DNA from 3 places in the Ancylobacter pratisalsi genome. Region 2 is predicted to be linked to each of the others. Evidence: predicted binding sites of a transcription regulator. Region 2 holds the regulator's gene; each other region holds the start of a gene.
The links. Region 2 encodes LexA, which represses DNA repair genes until DNA is damaged. Its sites were predicted from a motif close to TGTTCNNNNTGTGTTCNG; they were not measured.
Positions count from the first base shown of each region.

Region 1: the regulator LexA is predicted to act here: its motif matches at 4,973-4,990, upstream of G3A50_RS09950 (YifB family Mg chelatase-like AAA ATPase).
Region 3: the regulator LexA is predicted to act here: its motif matches at 2,126-2,143, upstream of recA (recombinase RecA).

Region 1 covers NZ_CP048630.1:2,099,406-2,106,105, reverse strand. The annotation lists gene gshB (glutathione synthase) at 1-918, shown strand, start outside; gene G3A50_RS09965 (BQ00720 family protein) at 990-1,274, opposite strand; gene G3A50_RS09960 (Hsp20 family protein) at 1,319-1,741, opposite strand; gene olsB (l-ornithine N(alpha)-acyltransferase) at 1,883-2,755, opposite strand; gene G3A50_RS09950 (YifB family Mg chelatase-like AAA ATPase) at 3,367-4,899, opposite strand; gene G3A50_RS09945 (formate dehydrogenase subunit gamma) at 5,131-5,604, shown strand; gene G3A50_RS09940 (formate dehydrogenase beta subunit) at 5,601-6,700, shown strand, end outside.
Region 2 covers NZ_CP048630.1:4,231,497-4,238,196, reverse strand. The annotation lists gene G3A50_RS19745 (molybdopterin molybdotransferase MoeA) at 1-495, shown strand, start outside; gene hpxZ (oxalurate catabolism protein HpxZ) at 575-967, shown strand; gene G3A50_RS19735 (GntR family transcriptional regulator) at 1,056-1,757, shown strand; gene atzF (allophanate hydrolase) at 1,800-3,626, opposite strand; gene lexA (transcriptional repressor LexA) at 3,821-4,513, shown strand; gene G3A50_RS19720 (ComEC/Rec2 family competence protein) at 4,676-6,700, opposite strand, start outside.
Region 3 covers NZ_CP048630.1:3,992,088-3,998,787, forward strand. The annotation lists gene G3A50_RS18630 (glycoside hydrolase family 94 protein) at 1-1,978, shown strand, start outside; gene recA (recombinase RecA) at 2,222-3,313, shown strand; gene alaS (alanine--tRNA ligase) at 3,531-6,182, shown strand; gene G3A50_RS18645 (cyclic nucleotide-gated ion channel) at 6,217-6,700, shown strand, end outside.

The DNA.
Region 1 (6,700 bases), 2.1 Mb from region 2:
GACCCGATCGAGCGCATCAACATCGCCGGCGATTCCGGCTTCGCCCTGATGCTGGAAGCGCAGGCGCGCGGCCACCGGCTTTCCTTCTACACGCCCGATCGCCTCGCCATGCGCGACGGCGAGGTGTTCGCCACGGTCGAGCCGGTGGAAGTGCGCGACGTGAAGGGCGACCATTTCACGCTGGGCCCGCGCGAGCGCGTGCGGCTCGACAGCTTCGACGTGATCCTGATGCGGCAGGATCCGCCTTTCGACCTCAACTACATCACCGCGACGCATCTGCTGGAGCGCGTGCATCCCAAAACGCTGGTGGTGAACGATCCCGCTCATGTCCGCAACGCGCCCGAGAAGATCTTCGTCACCGAATTTCCCGACCTGATGCCGCCGACGCTGATCACCCGCGACCTCGACGAGATCAAGGCCTTCCGCGAGGAGCACGGCGACATCGTGGTCAAGCCGCTCTATGGCCATGGCGGGGCCTCGGTGTTCCGTCTCACCCGCGACGATCTCAATTTCGGCTCGCTCTACGACCTGTTCTCCACCGTGTTCCGTGAGCCCTGGGTGGTGCAGCGTTTCCTTCCCGACGTGCGCGACGGCGACAAGCGCATCATCCTGGTCGACGGTGTCTTTGCCGGCGCGGTGAACCGGGTGCCGAGCGAGGGCGACCTGCGCTCCAATATGGTGCGCGGCGGCGCGGCCCGGGAAACCGATCTCACCCCGCGCGAGCGGGAGATCTGCGAGCGGCTCGGCCCGGCGCTGCGCGCGCGCGGTCTGCTCTTGACCGGCATCGACGTGATCGGCGGCTTCCTCACCGAGATCAACGTGACCGCCCCGACTGGCATTCGCGCCATCCGCCGCCTTGGCGGGCCGGACATCGCGGCGCGGGTGTGGGACACGATCGAGGCGAAGCGCAAAGCCTGACCCCCAAACGAAAGAGGCACCGTCCCGGGATGCGGGACGGTGCCTCTCGTATCGTGGTGCCGGGTAGAGCGTCAGTGCACGCTCAGCGTCACCAGTTCGTTCTGCATCGCGTTGGCGATGGCCGCCTCGCGGCTGTCGGTCAGCATCATCGGCGTGCCGTCCGCGGCGTGCAGCGTGAACAGCTTCAGGCCCGGCGCCAGGCGCGCCTGCGGGAACAGCTCCGCCGCCGCCTGGGAATCGATCGCGCGCACATAGGCAATGTGTCCGCCGCCGAGATTGGCGAAGGCCTCGGGCGAAAGGGCTTCGGCGAGGGCTGCGCCGGGAACTTCGGTGTTGATCTCAAGATCGTTGGTCATGGTCCGACTCCTTGAACTCTCGCTGTCGAGATCGGCTTCGGGATCTATTCGTCGGTCGCTATGGTGATACGCCGGACGACGCGTTCCGGTTCAGGACGTACCAGATCAACCGAGAGGAGACCGTTCTTCAGATCCGCGCCCATCACGCGCATGCCATCGGCCAGCACAAAGGTGCGCTGGAACTGGCGTGCCGCTATGCCGCGATGAAGATAGATACGATCGGTCTCGTCGAATTGCCGGCCCCGGATGACGAGTTCCTTCTCCTCCAGCGTCACATCAAGCTGGTCGCGGGTGAACCCGGCGACGGCAAGAGTGATGCGGAGCCTGTCCGGCTGGTCCGGTATCGACACCCGCTCGACATTGTAGGGCGGGTAGCCGTCCGAACCTTTCATGACGCGGTCGAGCGCCCGCTCGACCTCGTCAAAGCCAAGCAGAAACGGGCTCGACAACGAGGGAATACGCGACATGGTCCCAAAGTCCTCGTCTGAAGCGACTTTGCAGGGTGGAACCCCCGAAGGGCATTCCGTTGCAGCAGCATATGGGCGAGGGCACGAGCGTGCGCAAGATCGCGCCGTGCGAGACCGTTCCGGGAAGCGGGTGGGGTTGGCTCAGGCCGCGTGACGCTCGGCGTTGACGCCGAAATGGTCGAGATAGCGCGGATGGATGCGTTCGACCGGCAGCACGATCAGCACGTCCGTGGTCCCGAACTGCCGGTCAACGACCGCGCCACGTCCGATCTGCGCGCCGAGGCGCAGATAACCCTTGATGAGGGGGGGGAGTTCGTTGAGGGCCGCCTTGGCGTCAATGGTGTCGGCCTCAAGGAGATCCAGGGTGGCGGCGTTGCCGGGCAGGGCCTGCGCGGACCATTCAGCTTCCGCCGGCGCGAAGTGGTGCAGGAAGGCGAGCGGGCGCGCGAGGACGGCGGTATCCGTGCCCTCAAGGCTCGCACAGCCGAACATCACGTCGACGCCGTGGCGGCGCACATAGGCCCAGATGCCATGCCAGAGTAGCTCGACTGTGCGCTTCGTCCGGTAGGGACGCAGCACGCAGGAGCGGCCAAGCTCCAGGAAACGCCGGTGCGGGTGACGGGCGAGGAGCGGCGCGATGTCGAACTCGCTGGCCGTATAGAAGCCGCCATGGCGCATGGCGATTTCCTGGCGCAGCAGCCGGTAGGTGCCAACGACCCTCGGCACCCGCCGACCACGCACGAGGCGGCAATCATCGTGATCGAGCACGAGAAGGTGATCACAGATGGTGTCGAAGTGGTCGAAGTCGCGACGGGCAAGGCGCGCCGCGGCGGCGGGAATGGCCGACATCTCTTCATAGAATACTTCGTAGCGCAGGCGCTGGGCCCGGCGCACATCGGCCGCTGTCGTGGCGAGCCGCACCTCGAGCGCGCCGATACGGCCCAGCGTGACGGGACCCGGATCGAGACGGCTCTCGCGGTGGCGCAAGCCGGAATAGGAGCGGAGCGCCGGCATGAAGCGCGAGGGGGTCAGCGCCGCAGGTACCAGCCGGAGCGGCGTCTGGCCGCCCCCCTCATGCGGCGGGCTCAGTGATTTCAGCAATGCGGGGGCAAATCCTCCCGCCTTGAACATCTGTCGCAAAGCGGTGGTGACGGTGGACGGCGCATTCTCGACATTCCCGTCGGCGAGCATCTGCGTCATGACCCGGTCCCTGACCCTCGTCATACTATAGCGATCTGTGACAGGAATCATATTTGTCGGACGCGTATGTGACAGATCCGTCTGCGGCGCCATCGCCAACCAGCCGGATGGCGGATCAATTGTCCGGATGCTCCTCGATCGGCACGCGACACCCAGTGGCCATTTCCGTGAGATAGGCCAATGCGCCGGGGCCCAGCGAGGGGCGGCGGCACGGGACGAGCGATGGCGAAGGATCGTTTCTGCAGCGATTCGACCCGCCGCTGTCCCACGCACCGCAAGCCTGCAGTTCCGCCCCGTTATTTTGCGCCCTGCAAAGGCGGAGGGCTCGACGGGTGGCGGAGTTCGGTCCCTGAAGGTCCGACGTCCGGGAGCCGCTGGAGCTGCGGAGAGCAGGCGCTGCTGACCCCCCGCGTGGCGAGCCGGCGTCAGGCCGCGGCGGCGGAACGGTCAGCGGCGGAGCGATAGGCAAGCGCTTCGGCAATATGAGGGCGCCCGACCGATTCGGCGCCGGCGAGGTCGGCCAGCGTGCGCGCCACCCTGAGAACGCGATGATAGCCGCGCGCGGACAGCCGCATCAGGCGCGCCGCATCGGCCAACAAGGCCGTGCCGGCGACATCGGGCGAAGCGACCGTCTCAAGGATCGGCCCGCCGGCCTCGGCATTGGTGAAGAGATCGGGCCGGTCCAGCGCCAGGAAACGCGCGCGCTGGGCCTGCCGCGCCGCGATCACCCGCGCCGCCACGGCGGCACTCGGCTCCGCGGGTTCGGGCCGCACCAGATCGACGGCCGAGACCGCCGGCACGTCGAGATGGAGGTCGATCCGGTCGAGGAAGGGCCCAGAGAGCCGCTCCTGATAGTCGTTCGCACAGCGTGGTCCCCGCCGGCAGCTATAGCCCGGCTCGCCGGCCCGGCCGCAGCGACAGGGGTTCATCGCGGCGATGAGCTGGAAGCGCGCGGGATAGGTGATGCGGTGGTTGGCCCGGGCGATGACCGCCTCGCCGGTCTCCAGCGGCTGGCGCAGCGAATCCAGCACCGCCGGGGCGAATTCCGGAAGCTCGTCCAGAAAGAGCACGCCGCTATGGGCGAGCGAAACCTCGCCGGGCCGCGCGCGCATGCCCCCGCCCACCATTGCCGCCATGCTCGCCGAGTGATGAGGCGCGCGGAACGGGCGACGATTGGTAAGAGCGCCGCCCTGGAGCGCCCCGGCGACCGAAGCGATCATCGAGACTTCAAGAAGCTCGGACGGGGCGAGCGGGGGCAGGATGGACGGAAGGCGCTGGGCCATCATCGACTTGCCGGCGCCCGGAGGGCCGCAGAGAAGCAGGTTGTGGCGGCCGGCGGCGGCGATCTCCAGCGCCCGCTTCGCCGTTTCCTGTCCCTTCACCTCGCACAGATCCGGGAGCGTCCTGTTGCCCGGGTCGAGCCTCGGCTCGGGGCGGGACAATAGCTGACGCCCGGCGAAGTGATTGACCAGCTGGATCAGCGACAGAGGTGCCAGCACCGGCATGTCCGGGCTTGCCCACGCGGCTTCCGGACCGCAGGCCGCCGGGCAGATGAGACCGTTACCGCGCGCATTGGCTCCCATTGCGGCGGGTAGAACGCCGGCGACGGGCGCAATTCGCCCATCCAGCGCGAGTTCGCCCACCACGGTGTACCCGTCGAGCGCATCGGAGGCGATCGCGCCGATTGCGGCCATCAGGCCAAGGGCGATCGGCAGATCATAATGGCTGCCTTCCTTGGGAAGGTCGGCAGGAGCCAGATTGACCGTGATCCGCTTGGCCGGCAGCGCAAGGCCGGAGGCGATGAGTGCGGCGCGCACCCTCTCCTTGGCCTCCGTGACCGCTTTGTCGGCTAGGCCGACGAGATTGAAGGCGGGAAGGCCCGGGCTCACCTGAATCTGAACATCGACCGGCCGCGTCTCGACCCCCTCGAACGCCACCGTCGCCACTCGCTGGACCATGGTCGCCCCCCTCGCCCCAACCCGTCCCAGACCGCCATTGCCACGGATGATTAAGGGCTTAGCGCCGCGCGTCAAGAACAATTAGAGAACATTGTGGGCAACGCGACCGAGACGGCGCTTCCTCCTTGACGATAGAAGAATTCTATCGAGGTACGGAACACCCGAATTGATTTTATTCCAAGGACATACGATCCTTACCTTTGGAAAATTCTAAAAGAAGGCCTGGGAGAAATGCCGCATTACGAACCCTGGAGCGAAGAGCGCGCCCGCACCGTTATTGCGGAGTTTGCGCACCTCGAGGGGCCCCTCATGCCCATGCTCCACGCCATTCAGGAGACGTTCGGTCACGTGCCGGATGCCATCGTGCCGATGCTGGCCGAGCATCTGAACATTTCGCGCGCCGAGGTTCATGGCGTCGTGACGTTCTACCATGATTTCCGGCATGAGCCCGCGGGTCGCCACGTGCTCAAGATCTGCCGTGCCGAGGCCTGCCAGGCCGCCGGCGGCGACGCGCTGGCCGAGCATGCCGAACACAAGCTGGGCTGCAAGCTCGGCGAGACCACGGCGGACGGGCGGGTCACCGTCGAGCCGATCTATTGCCTGGGCCTGTGCGCCACGGCGCCCTCGGCCATGCTGGATGGCAAGATCGTGGCCCGGCTGAACGAGCGCCGCCTGGATACTCTTATCGCGGAGGCTCAGTCGTGAGCATTCGGATCTATGTTCCCAAGGACGCCTGCGCGATCGCGTGTGGTGCCGATGATGTGGTTGCGGCGATCCAGGCTGCGGCGCTCGCGCGCCGTGAGCCCGTCGAGATCGTGCGCAATGGCTCGCGCGGCATGCTGTGGCTGGAGCCGATGGTCGAGGTGGTGACCCCAGAGGGTCGCATCGCCTATGGCCCGGTGGAAGAAGCCGATGTCGAGGGGCTGTTCGAGGCCGGTTTTCTGGCCGGCGGCGCGCATGCGCTGCGGATCGGCAAGCCCGAGGAGCATCCCTTCCTCGCGAAGCAGACGCGTCTGACCTTCGCGCGCTGCGGTATTATCGATCCGGCCTCCTACAGCGATTATGTCGCTATGGGCGGCTACAAGGGTCTTGAGCGCGCGCTGGCGCTCGGACCGGCCGAGATCATCGAGGAAGTGAAGAAATCCGGCCTTCGCGGACGCGGCGGCGCGGGCTTTCCGACCGCAATCAAGTGGAAGACGGTCGCGGACGCCCAGGGCGACCGCAAATACATCGTCTGCAATGCCGACGAAGGCGACAGCGGCACCTTCGCCGACCGCATGATCATGGAAGGCGACCCCTTCGAACTGATCGAGGGCATGACCATTGCCGGCATCGCGGTAGGCGCCACCAAGGGTTACGTCTACACGCGCTCGGAATATCCCCACGCCATCGCGGCGATGGAGAAGGCCATTGAAGTGGCGCGGGCGCACGGCATGCTCGGCGTCAATATTGCCGGTTCCGCGTACAGCTTCGACATGGAAGTGCGCATGGGCGCGGGCGCCTATGTCTGCGGTGAGGAAACCGCCCTTCTCGACAGTCTCGAAGGCAAGCGGGGCACGGTGCGCGCCAAGCCGCCGCTGCCTGCCCATAAGGGTCTGTTCCAGAAGCCGACCGTGATCAACAACGTGCTCTCGCTGACCGCTGTGCCGCACATCTTGGCTGATGGCGGCGAGAAGTATGCCAATTTCGGCATGGGCCGTTCGCGCGGCACCATGCCGATCCAGATCGCCGGCAATGTGAGATATGGCGGCCTGTTCGAGACCGCCTTCGGTATCCCGCTGGGCGAGCTCATCAACGATAT
Region 2 (6,700 bases):
CACGATCTGGTGGCCCCGGCGCTCACCTCGCAGGGCGTGGAACTCGCCGTGCACAAGATCGCGCTGCGGCCGGGCAAGCCGCTGATGTTCGGCCTCGCCCCGAAGCGGGACACGGCCGGCGGCGACACGCGCGCCGATGACACGCGCGCCCATGTGCTTGGGCTGCCGGGAAACCCGGTGTCCGCCCATGTGTGCGCGCTGGTGTTCCTCGTGCCCCTGCTGCGCGCGCTCCAAGGCGAGACGGTGCCGACCCAGCCGGTTCTGAAGCCTGCCCGGCTCGGCGCGGATGTGAAGGCGAATGATCACCGCATGGACTTCATCCGCGCCACCCTCGCCGGCGACCATGAGGGCGTGCCCATCGTGCGCCCGCTTCCGGTTCAGGACAGCTCCATGCTGAGCGTGCTGGCCCGCGCCGATGTCCTGCTTGTCCGCCACCCGAATGCGCCGGCAGCGGCCGAAGGCGAGCCCTGCGTGTTTCTCGCCCTCGAGGATTGACCGCGACTGGCGCAGCCTGTGTGCTGGGCCGTGTTTCAACCAGTTCAAGCGGCCTCGTGGCCGGCGGGAAAGACTGCTGATGGACATCAATCTGCCCGAGATCGTCGCCGAGATGCAGGCCGCGTTTGACCGCTACGAGCGCGCCCTCGTGACCAATGACGTGGAAGCGCTCGACGCGCTGTTCTTCGATCATCCCACCACGACGCGCTATGGCGGGGGCGAAAATCTCTACGGCATCGAGGCCATTCGCGCCTTTCGCGCCACCCGTTCGCCGGTGGGGCTCGACCGCTCGCTCGAAGGGACGCAGATCACCACTTATGGCCGCGATTTCGGCGTCGCCTCGACGCTGTTCCGGCGCGAGGGCATGGTCGGAAAGGTCGGGCGGCAGATGCAGACCTGGATGCGCACGCCCGAGGGCTGGAAGGTGGTGGCGGCCCATGTCAGCGTGATCAACGAGCCGGTCCCCGCTTAAGGATCTTGTTCTCCTCTCATGCTAAAGATCGGGCGCTGCGGTGTTTTTTCGGCAGCGACTCGCCGCGTTGCGGGGTACATTATCGCCGATGTCCGTGGTCTCCGTCCCGCCTCCCGCCGAATCGACACCCGCCGCACAGGCGGGTAGGCCGCGCGTAACCCGCGCCGAGGGCCTGCGCATTCAGCTCGCCGACGAGATCACGCGCGGCCTGCTGCTTCCCGGAACGACGCTCGACGAGACCGCCCTCGCTACCCGCTTTGGTGTGTCACGCACGCCGGTACGCGAGGCCCTGCGCGAACTGGCGGCCTCCGGCCTGATCGATGCGCGCCCCCATCGCGGCGCGGTGGTCGCCCGCCCAAGCGTCGAGCGCCTGCAGAACATGTTCGATGTGATGGCGGAGCTGGAAGGGCTGTGCGCGGGGTTGTCCGCGCTGCAGATGACGCCGCCCGAACGGCGCCAGCTGGAGCAGCTGCATGCCGAGATGAGCGCGTTGATGCGGCAGGGCGACTTCAATGCCTATCGCGAGGCGAACGAGCAGTTTCACACCTCGATCTATGATGGCAGCCATAACGGCTATCTGATTGAAATCACGCTCGGAACGCGGCGGCGCCTGTCTCCCTTCCGCAGGGCGCAGTTCCGGGCGCTGGGCCGCCTAGCGCTGTCACACACCGAGCACGACCGCGTCGTGACGGCCATTCTGCGCGGCGACCGCGACAGCGCCAACGCCGCGATGCGCAGCCATATCGCGATCGTTCACGACGCGTATGAGCAATACGCACAAAACGTGTGATATCAGCAATTTAACGAGATTTTCGGACTCTCTTCCAGAACCTCAGCCGCCGACGGGCTGGCTTTCTGCGCGCCGTGCCTCCTCATCCGCGAGGAACGCGCGCCAGCCGCCGAAAGCGGTGATGTCGCGCGCGGTTGCCGCGGCGGCCGCCTCCATCAGAAAGCCCTTCACCTCGGTGCCGTCGTCTAGTTGCACGGTTCCCACCCCGAGCGGGGCAGGAATTCCGGCGACCAGACGGCCAAAGGCATCCGCCGGGAGCGCCCACACTTCGCAGTCGATCGCCGCGCCCGATCCCGGCCGCCCGCGCAGCAGGCCGGGCCGGCGCACACGCCCTTCCGGCAGCAGATGAAGCCGATAGTCGGCGCTGGTGCGCGCCGCGCGCAGGAACACGGCGCCCGCGGCAAGCAGATCACCATTGAGCGGCAGGCCGGACAGATGCGCGCCGAACAGGGCGAGTTCGAGATATCCCGGCGCCGCGCGCACGCTCGCCGCCGGGCGGGTGACCAATGGCGCGCCCGTCGCGCCCATGGTGAGACCGGTATCGGCGTGGAAGCGGGCGCCCAGCGCCGCCAGATGCGCGTCCCGCCCCGCAGGCGCCAGCAGGGTCACGCCGGCCGGGGCGCCGTCCGGCCGGATCTCGGCCGGCACCGAAAGGCCGCACATATCCAGCAGGTTCACGAAGTTGGTGTAGACGCCGAGGTTGCTGTTGCAGCGCACCGGCTGCGCCAGCATCTCCTCGACCGTGTAGACGGTGGGCATGGTCGGCACCGTCAACGCATCGAAGCGACCGAGAATCGCCCGCGCTTCCACCTTCAGCTCCGCCAGGCGGTACTGTCCCCGGAAGGCGTCGACGGCGCTCAGGCCGCGCCCTTGCTCGACGATGGAACGCACCACCGGGTGAAAGGAGGCCGGGCGCGATTCCAGGAAGGGGCCGACCGCAGCCAGACGCTCGGCGACCCACGGCCCCTCGTAAAGCAGCTTCGCGGTTTCGAAGAACGACGTCATGTCGATTTCCTCGACCCGGGCGCCAAGAGCCTGGAAACGGGCGACGGCGGCGGCAAAGGCCTTCTCGGCCAGCCGATCACCGAAGCTGACCAGATCCTCGCGGCGCGGCACCGCCAGAAGCGGCTTGGCAGGAAAGCCCCCAGGCTGGCCGACGGGAAGCGGGCGTGAGAACGGATCGGCGTCATCGGGACCCGCGGCGACGCGCAGCACCGCAAACGCATCTTCCACGGACAAGGCAAACACCGAGACACAGTCGAGCGTGCGGCAGGCCGGCACGACGCCATTGGTCGAGATCAGCCCCAGACTGGGCTTCAGCCCGACAATGTTGTTCAGCCCAGCCGGCACGCGGCCCGATCCCGCCGTATCGGTGCCGAGGGCGAAGGGCACCAGCCCCGCCGCCACCGAAACAGCGGAGCCCGAGCTCGAACCGCCGGGCACCAGATCCGGCCGCACCGCGTTGCGCGGCGTCCCATAGGGCGAGCGCGTGCCGTTCAGCCCCGTGGCGAACTGGTCGAGATTGGTCTTGCCGATGACGATGGCACCGGCCCGGCGCAACCGAACCACGACCGACGCGTCGCGCGTCGCGTCATAGGCAAAGTCCGGGCAGGCGCAGGTGGTGGGCAGGCCGGCGACGTCGATATTGTCCTTCACGGCGAAGGGAATGCCATAGAGCGGCAGGGTCGCCGGGTCCAAGCCCTCCAGCGCCTTGAGCGCAGCCGCAATCGCCTTGGGCGGGCTGATCGACGTGAAAATGGCAGGATCACCGTGTCGCTCGATGAGCTCGACGCAGCGCGCAATAGTGTCCGCCGGACGCGCAGCGCCCGAGCGATGCGCTGCGAGAAGGTCCGAAATCGTGCCGATCAATGTGTCACCCTTCCTGTTCCGCCCGATAATGCACAACACTTGCGCACAATGGAAGCCATTGCATACACGATCAACGAATTGCGGCTCGACTGCCGGCGCTTAGCGATCCAATTACCGATTGTGGAACACAAAAAGAACGGATAGTGTTTGTTCGTGATTTGTTTTCATTGCGCGGCACGGACGGAGTAGGATCGATGCTCACTCGCAAACAGCATGAGCTGCTTCGCTTCATCAATGATCGCCTCAAACAGGATGGGGTGCCTCCCTCGTTTGAGGAGATGAAGGACGCCCTGGATCTCAAATCCAAGTCCGGCATCCACCGGTTGATCACGGCCCTCGAGGAACGCGGCTTCATCCGCCGCCTGCCCAACCGGGCGCGGGCGCTGGAGGTCCTGCGGCTGCCGGAAGATTCCCAGCCCACACGCTCTTCGCGCAATTTCGCGCCAAATGTCATTGAGGGCAGCCTCGGCCGGTCGCGCGCGCCCGTCGACGACAGTGCCTCGCGTTCGGTGTCGATCCCGGTGATGGGCCGCATCGCGGCGGGAACGCCCATTTCGGCGATCCAGAGCCGCGATCAAACCATCTCCATGCCCCCGGAAATGATTGCCGGTGGCGAGCATTTCGCGCTCGAAGTGCGCGGCGATTCGATGATCGAGGCCGGGATTCTTGACGGTGATCTTGCCCTGATCCGCAAGAGCGACACCGCCAATAGCGGCGACATTATCGTGGCGCTGATCGACGACGAGGAAGCAACCTTGAAGCGGCTGCGCCGTAAGGGCGCCTCCGTCGCGCTGGAAGCGGCGAACCCCGCATATGAAACACGCATTTTCGGCCCCGACCGGGTCCGCATCCAGGGGCGTCTTGTCGGGCTTTTCCGGCGCTACTGACATGACCACGCCGCGCGGATGCGCCGAATGCTGGAGGGACCGGCTGGCGCGGCATCCCGTGGAGGGACGACGGGAGACGGCGTGATCCGGCAAGGCGCGGCGTAATTTCAGTGGTGGCGGGGCGTCTGTTTGGTTCCCTGGGTTCACGCGGGTATTCAGGGTTCAGTTTTCCGAGGCGTTCACGGCATCGTCTGGCCCGTCGGCCCCAGGGTCGACATCGGGCGTGGAAGCGTTATCGGGATCCGCCTCCCGAACCGCCGCCGCGCCCCGTGCCCTTGGGATCGATGGACGGTTGATCGTAGAATCGGTCGCGGGAACCGATGCGGACCGGCGAAGGATATCGGCCGCGGCGGGTGCAGGTGGCTGCCAGGGCCGTGGCGCCCCGGCCGGTCGCGCCATTATCAATTCCCATTCTTTCGTATCCAGATACTGAGCCGCCAGCCCCCCGTGCTGGCGGTACGCGTCGACATAAAGAACCGTCGCCGCGCAATCCTCCGGGGGCTCGTAGGGCGTCACGACCAGATCGGCCCGCCGACAGTCCTCGAACAGGGACGCCCGGTCCCGCGAATAGGCCACACGCGCCGCGTTCGGACCGGGCAGCGTGCAGCCGAGGGAATCGCACGCCGCCACGGCCGTCAGCCGCTCCGATGCCTCCGTGCCCCGCGCCCCTTCCGCACTGAGCCACTGGCCGACCTCGAACCGTTCGGCAAGGCGTGCCGTGCGGGTGCCCATCAGCGCAAGGTTCCCGTCGGGTCCGCGAACCGCCACCGTGCGGGCCCGCGAATCGACGTAGAGGTCTGGGCGCGGTGCGGTGAGCGTGATCCACGCCGCGCACCCCGCCAACAGCGGCGCCACGAGCGCGAGGCGCGTGCGCAGCAGGCAAAGAGCCGCCAGGGCGAGGCTCATCAACACCAGGCTCGCGATCGGCATGGCTGCTAGGCCGCGATCCGCGCCCGGCAGAGCCGACACCGCGGCCGCAATGGCAATCATCCGATCGATGCCCCAGCCCATCACCCGCCAGGCCGGGCCATCCCAGCCAAACGGCATCAGAAGAGACCCCGCCAGCCCCGCCGGCATCACGATGGTCGAGACCACCGGCATCGCGGCCAGATTGGCGAGGAGGCTCAGGGGCGCAAGGCGCTGGAAATGAAAGGCGGCGAAGGGCGCGGTCGCCAGCCCGGCCACCAGTGAAGTGAGCGCCAGCGCTGCTATGTAACGCGCCGGCCAGAGCGACCAGCGCCGCGCGCGCGGCCCCCCGGACGACGGCACCAGCAAATGCCCGAACCGCTCATAGGCGGCCACCAAGGCCAGCGTGGCGGCGAAGGACATCTGCGCGCCCGGATCGAGGATCGCCCATGGCATCAGCGCCATGACACAAAGAGCCGCGATCGCCAGGGTGCGCAGGGTAAGAGCGGGCCGGCCGACGATAACCCCGAGCAGCACCAGCAGGGTCATCACATAGGAACGCTGGGTCGGCACCTCGGCTCCGGACAGCAGCAGATAATAGGTCGCGGCAAGCAGCGCGGGCAGCGCCGCCCAGCTCTTGATCGGGTAGCGCAAGGCGAGAGCGGGCGAGAGCGCCAGCAACGCCCGGGCCAGGAAAAACACCGTCATCGCCACCAGCGCCATGTGCAGCCCCGAGATCGACAGCACATGCGACAGGCCGGAGATGCGCATGCTCTCCTCGATGCTCTCCGGCACGCCGTCGCGCAGGCCCGTCACCAGCGCGACCGCGATGCCCCCCGCCCCGCCCGACAGCGTTGCGAGGATTCGGGCGGCGATGGCCTCCCTGCTGCGCTCCAGCCACGCGGCGAAGGCGAGGCCCGGCGGCGGTTCGGGTCCGGGCACGATCTGCACCTTTCCCAGCGCGTAGCCCGTGGCGCCGATGCCATCGAACCAGATGGCGCGCCCGAAATCGAACCCGCCCGGATAGGCCGGGCCCGGCGGCGGTGCGAGATTGGCTCGCAGCCGGACATGGGCGCCAACCGGCGGTGGCTCGGAGGACGCCAGTGTCACCCGCACGCGCTGCGGCGGGGCATCGAGCTTGCGGCCCAGCCCGGTTACTTTCAGGGTGATGCGGCTGCCACGGGGGCGGCGCTCCTCGGCCTCCACGAACCCGGCCACCTCCACCGCCTGGAGCGGCTTCGCCAGCACGGGATGCGCGATGCGCTGCACCTGAAGGCTGGC
Region 3 (6,700 bases), 240 kb from region 2:
CCGCTCGGGGCGGCCGCGACGGCTTTCCATCACGGCCTACACAGAATGGGTGCTCGGTGCCCTGCGTGGTGTCTCCGCTCCGTTCATCACGACAGAAATTGACGAACAGAACGGGGCGATGCTGGCGCGCAACCGCTGGAATGCGACCTACGGCTCCCGCGTCGCCTTCGCCGATCTCGCTGGGCGGCAGACGGCCTGGACCGCTGACCGTGCGGAATTCCTCGGCCGCGACGGCGGCCTCATCTCACCGCTCGGTCTCGTGGGCACGGTGCCACTTTCGGGCACGACCGGCGCGGGACTTGATCCGTGTGCCGCGCTGCAGACGGTGGTCGAACTCGGCATAGACGAGACGGTGGAGGTGGTGGCGTTCCTTGGCCAATGCGGGTCAGCGGATGAAACACGGGCACTGATTTCACGCTATCGCCAGGCCGACCTCGACGCCGTTCTCGCAACGGTGACGGCTCACTGGAGGGAGGTGCTCGGCACCGTTCAAGTGAAGACGCCGGACCGGGCGATGGACATCATGCTCAACGGCTGGCTGCTCTACCAGACGCTTGCCTGCCGCATCACTGCGCGTTCGGCCTTCTACCAGGCCAGCGGCGCGTACGGGTTCCGTGACCAATTGCAGGACGGCATGGCCCTGACACTGGCGCTGCCGGCGGAGGCCCGCAGCCATATCCTGCGCGCCGCCGGGCGGCAGTTCGTCGAGGGCGACGTCCAGCATTGGTGGCTGCCCCAATCGGGCCAAGGTGTACGCACACGCATATCCGACGATCACGTGTGGCTTGCCTTCGCGGCAGCGACCTATGTCGACAGCACAGGCGATGCCACCATTCTCGACCAGAGTGTGCCCTATCTCGACGGGCCGAAATTGCGGCCGGAAGAGCATGAGCATTTCTTCCAACCCATGCCAGCGGAGACGTCAGATACGCTCTTCGAGCATTGCGCCCGCGGTCTCGATCATGCCGTCACGCTTACCGGCCCTCTCGGCCTGCCATTGATGGGCACCGGCGACTGGAATGACGGCATGAATCGCGTCGGTGAAGGTGGCAAGGGCGAGAGTGTCTGGCTCGGATGGCTGCTGATCCGCACCATTGAGCTGTTCGCACCGATGGCCGAAAGCCGTGATCCCGAACGCGCGCGGCTGTGGCGCCGGCATGCGGCATCCGTCCGGCGGGCGCTGGAGCGCTCGGCCTGGGACGGGGACTGGTATCGCCGGGCCACCTTCGACGATGGGACCTGGCTTGGTTCGAAAGACAGCGGAGAGTGCCGGATCGACTCAATCGCGCAGTCCTGGGCGGTCTTGTCTGGCGCCGCCGATTCCCTGCGCGCCACGACGGCCATGGCCTCCCTCGAGCGCCATCTGGTTCTTACCGACGATAAGCTCGCTCTCCTGTTCACCCCTCCATTCGACCAGACGCCGCTGGATCCGGGTTACATCAAGGGTTATCCGCCCGGCTTGCGGGAAAATGGCGGTCAGTACAGTCATGCGGCCATGTGGGCGGTCCTCGCCTTTGCCAGGCTCGGCGCGGGCGACAGGGCTCACAACCTCTTCACACTTCTCAACCCGATCAACCACGCCCGCACGGCCCAAGACGCCCAGCGCTATAAGGTCGAGCCCTATGTGGTTGCCGCCGACATCTACTCCGTCGCCCCGCATGTCGGGCGCGGTGGCTGGACCTGGTACACCGGCTCAGCGGCCTGGATGCATCGGGCCGGCATTGAGGGCATCCTGGGCCTACGCCGGGAAGACGGCGTCCTCGTCATCGCGCCCTGCCTGCCTGTCGCATGGCCAGGATTCACGGCGACGGTGAGGATCGACTCCGCGGACTATAAGATCGACGTTCGCTCCCTCGACAAGGCCGACGAGGAGGGCAAACCTTATGCGGTGCTGGACGGTGTGCGCGTGCCGTCGCCCGATCGGTCCGTGAGAATACCGATTGATGGCGGGACCCATGACTTGGTGATGTTCATATGACCAGCGGCGCGCGCGGCCCGGAGCCGCGAAATGGCTCTGAAGTCGCATGCCGCCGATGCCTGGCAATCTGGGTATCCGAGGCCCGGCGCCTGACACAACGTGAAGCCGATCGCGCCCCACCACCGCGAGTTCTCGCGAAGACATACATGGAACATATTGCGAACATCGAACAAAACAGGTACATATTCGCCAAATGCCGACGAACCTATCTCCCACCCCTTGCGCGCGAACCGGAGCCCGGCAATGACTCAATCGACTTTGCGACTCGTCGAAGGATCTTCCATGGACAAGGCCAAGGCGCTCGACGCCGCGCTTACCCAGATTGAGCGCCATTTCGGCAAGGGCTCCATCATGCGGCTCGGTAAGAACGATCGCATAATGGAGATAGAAACCGTATCGACCGGTTCGATCGGGCTGGATATTGCGCTCGGCATCGGCGGGTTGCCGCGCGGGCGTGTCGTCGAGATCTTCGGCCCGGAATCTTCCGGCAAGACCACGCTTGCGCTGCACACCATCGCCGAAGCGCAGAAGAAGGGTGGGGTTTGCGCCTTCATCGACGCCGAGCACGCGCTGGACCCGATCTATGCCCGCAAGCTGGGTGTCGATCTGGACAACCTTCTGATTTCGCAGCCCGATGCCGGTGAGCAGGCTCTCGAGATTGCGGATACGCTGGTGCGTTCGGGTGCCGTCGATGTGCTGGTGGTGGATTCGGTGGCTGCGCTGACCCCGCGCGCCGAACTTGATGGCGAGATGGGCGACAGTCAGCCCGGCATGCAGGCGCGGCTGATGAGCCAGGCTTTGCGCAAGCTCACCGCCTCGATCAACCGTTCCCATACGATGGTGATATTCATCAACCAGATCCGCATGAAGATCGGTGTGATGTATGGCAGTCCTGAGACGACGACGGGTGGCAATGCGTTGAAGTTCTACGCCTCTGTGCGTCTTGATATTCGCCGTATCGGAGCGATCAAGGATCGCGACGAGGTGGTCGGCAACCAGACGCGCGTCAAGGTGGTGAAGAACAAGCTGGCGCCGCCCTTCAAGCAGGTCGAATTCGACATCATGTATGGCGAAGGCGTTTCGAAGATGGGTGAACTGATCGATCTCGGCATCAAGGCCGGGGTGGTCGAAAAATCGGGCGCCTGGTTCTCGCATGACAGTCAGCGGCTCGGTCAGGGGCGTGAGAACGCGAAGTCGTTCCTGCGCCAGCATCCGGATGTCGCCGGGCGTATCGAGGCTACGATCCGGCAGAATGCCGGCCTGATCGCGGAGCAGATTCTTGCTGGCGAGAAGGAAGAAGATGACGACGCTGGGGATGGCGACGGCGAGGCGTGACCCGTTCTGGCGCGCGCCTTGTTTTGTCGTGATTTTTCCACGCCTGCCCGGCGCAGCGTGGCTTGTGCATTCGCGGTAATCCGTCGTCATTGAGCAGCGGCCATGTGCCTTTCTGGACAAGGTCTTGGCTCGTCGTTAGAACCTTCCACTCGCGCCCAGCGGCGCGAGCCGGCGTCCTTTCGGTGCCGGTTGTGTAGATTGCGACGGACCGGATTCAATGAGCGGTGTTAACGAGATACGTTCGACCTTCCTCGACTATTTCGCGAAGAACGGTCATCAAGTGGTCGAGTCATCGCCGCTCGTGCCGCGCAACGATCCGACATTGATGTTCACCAATGCCGGGATGGTTCAGTTCAAGAACGTCTTCACGGGTATTGAGAAGCGGCCTTATTCACGCGCGGCAACGTCCCAGAAGTGCGTGCGAGCGGGTGGCAAGCACAATGATCTCGACAATGTTGGCTACACGGCCCGTCATCATACATTTTTCGAGATGCTCGGAAATTTCTCCTTTGGCGATTATTTCAAGGAGAATGCAATCGAGTTTGCTTGGAATCTGATCACGCGCGAGTTCGAGCTTCCGGTCGAGAAGCTTCTCGTTACGGTCTATTCCGAGGATGATGAGGCTTTTTCGCTGTGGAAGCGCATTGCGGGCCTGTCGGATTCGAAGATTATTCGTATCCCGACGTCGGATAATTTTTGGCAAATGGGAGATACGGGCCCGTGCGGTCCGTGTTCTGAGATATTTTATGATCATGGCTCGCATATTGCTGGCGGACCTCCAGGCTCGCCTGATGCGGATGGCGACCGGTTCATCGAAATCTGGAATCTCGTTTTCATGCAGTTCGAGCAACTGCCGGGCGGCGAGAGGGTAAATCTTCCGAGGCCTTCGATCGATACCGGCATGGGCTTGGAGCGCATCTCAGCTGTGCTTCAAGGCACGCATGACAATTATGAGATCGACCTCATGCGCGCGCTCACTGGCGCGGTTGAGGAGATGACCAATATTCCTGCCGATGGTCCGCAGAAGGCGAGCCATCGCGTCATTGCCGATCATCTGCGTGCCGCTACATTCCTGGTTGCGGACGGCGTGCTTCCCTCGAATGAGGGGCGCGGCTATGTGCTGCGTCGCATCATGCGCCGTGCCATGCGCCATGCACAGCTGCTGGGTGCTCAGGACCCGCTGATGCATCGTCTCGTTTCGGTTCTCGTTCGCGAAATGGGCAGAGCCTATCCCGAGATTGTTCGGGCTGAATCTCTGGTCACGGAAACGCTTCGGCTTGAGGAAACACGTTTCCGCAAGACGCTCGAGCGCGGATTGTCGATTTTGGAGACGGAGAGCCAGGGGCTCGGGTTCGGCGCGAAGTTTTCCGGCGAAACGGCGTTTAAGCTCTACGACACCTATGGTTTTCCGCTCGACCTCACTGAAGACGCGCTGCGTGCGCGTGGCGTCAGCGTGGATGTTGCCGCCTTTGACACAGCGATGGAGCGCCAGAAGGCAGAGGCGCGCGCCTCCTGGTCTGGGTCCGGCGAAGCCACGACCGATACCGTGTGGTTCGCGGTGCGCGAGGAGGTCGGTTCGACCGAATTCCTTGGATACGAGACGGAAGTTGCTGAAGGTGCGGTAACGGCGCTCGTTTCGCAGGGCCGTCAGGTCAAGGAAATCTCCGCGGGTGCGCAGGGCGGCGTTGTGCTCAATCAGACGCCGTTCTATGCGGAGTCTGGTGGCCAGGTTGGCGATACCGGCCAGATGATCGGAGAGGACGGTCTGGTTGTTCGCGTGCTGGGCACGCAGAAGAAGCTGGGTGACGTTTTCGTTCACGACGTCGAGGTCACTGCGGGCACTCTCACCGTTGGTACAGCTGTTGCCCTTTCAGTCGATGGTGATCGGCGCCGTGCCATCCGAGCCAACCACTCCGCGACGCATTTGCTGCATGAGGCGCTGCGCCGTGTGCTGGGAGACCATGTGGCGCAGAAGGGATCGCTCGTCGCGCCGGATCGCCTGCGTTTCGATTTCAGCCATCCGAAGCCGGTTGATGAGGCCGAATTGGCAAAGGTGGAGGACGTGGCCAACCGCATCGTGCTCCGTAATGAGCCGGTGGTGACACGTTTGATGGCGGTCGACGACGCCATAGAGTCCGGTGCAAGGGCGTTGTTTGGCGAGAAATATGGCGATGAAGTTCGCGTCGTCTCCATGGGTACGGATCCGGGAGATGGAACGGCTTACTCAATCGAGCTTTGCGGCGGCACGCATGTGTCGCGCACCGGAGATATCGGGATTATCAGCGTCGTCGCGGAAGGCGCGGTTGGCTCAGGTGTGCGGCGCATCGAGGCGATTTCCGGTGACGCCGCCCGTCACCACCTCAACGGGGAGAGCCGTGCACTGCGTAGCGCTGCCGCCTTGCTCAAGGCTCCACTTGGTGAAGTGGAGGCGCGTGTCGCTCAGCTTGTCGATGAGCGCCGCAAGCTTGAGCGTGAGCTCGGCGAGGCCCGCCGCAAACTTGCCATGGGTGGCGGTGATGCCGTTGGCGAGGAGGCACGGACGGTCGGTTCGGTGAAGCTGTTGGCGCGGCAGGTTTCGGGCATCGATCTGAAGGATCTGAAGAGCCTGGTCGACGAGGGCAAGAAGCGGCTCGGGTCCGGCGTGGTGGCGATCATCGGTGTGACAGATGAAGGTCGCGCAGGGATCGTGGTCGGCGTGACCAGCGACCTGACGGGTACCTATGACGCGGTTGCCCTGGTGCGCCGGGGGGCCGAGGCTTTGGGCGGCAAGGGTGGCGGTGGCCGTCCGGACATGGCTCAGGCCGGTGGGCCTGACGGTGGTCGTGCAGCGGAGGCCCTGGCCGCTATTGAGAGTGCGCTGGCGGGCTGACGTCCGCCGGAATGGGCCTGAGGGAGTGACGGGCATGAACGCCGGCGAACGCGAAGCGGGCTGGCTTTCTGCATCCTGGCGCCGTCGCCGTCGCCGGCGCGCCTATGAGGTGCTTGAACGTGATTCCGCAAAGGATCGGTTCGCTGAGAGGGTCAATCTCGGCTTAATCGCACTTATCCTGCTTAACGTGCTGTCGGCTGTGCTGGAGACGGAGCGGAGCTTGATGCTTCGCGATGCGGTGCTGCTTCGTGCGTTTGAACTGTTCTCTCTTGCCGTCTTCGCCATCGAGTACGTGATGCGTGTCTGGGTCGCGCCGGAGAATCCGCGGTACCGTGGACTCTCGGATCGTCAGGCACGTTTGGTCTATATCCGCACGCCGGCGGCGATCATCGATCTGATCGCGTGGCTGCCTTTCGTGCTCACGATGTTCTTTGGCATTAATCTTCGTACGTTAGCGATCCTGCGGCTTCTCAGATTCGTGAAGCTTGCGCGGTATTCACCCGGAATGCAGTCGTTGT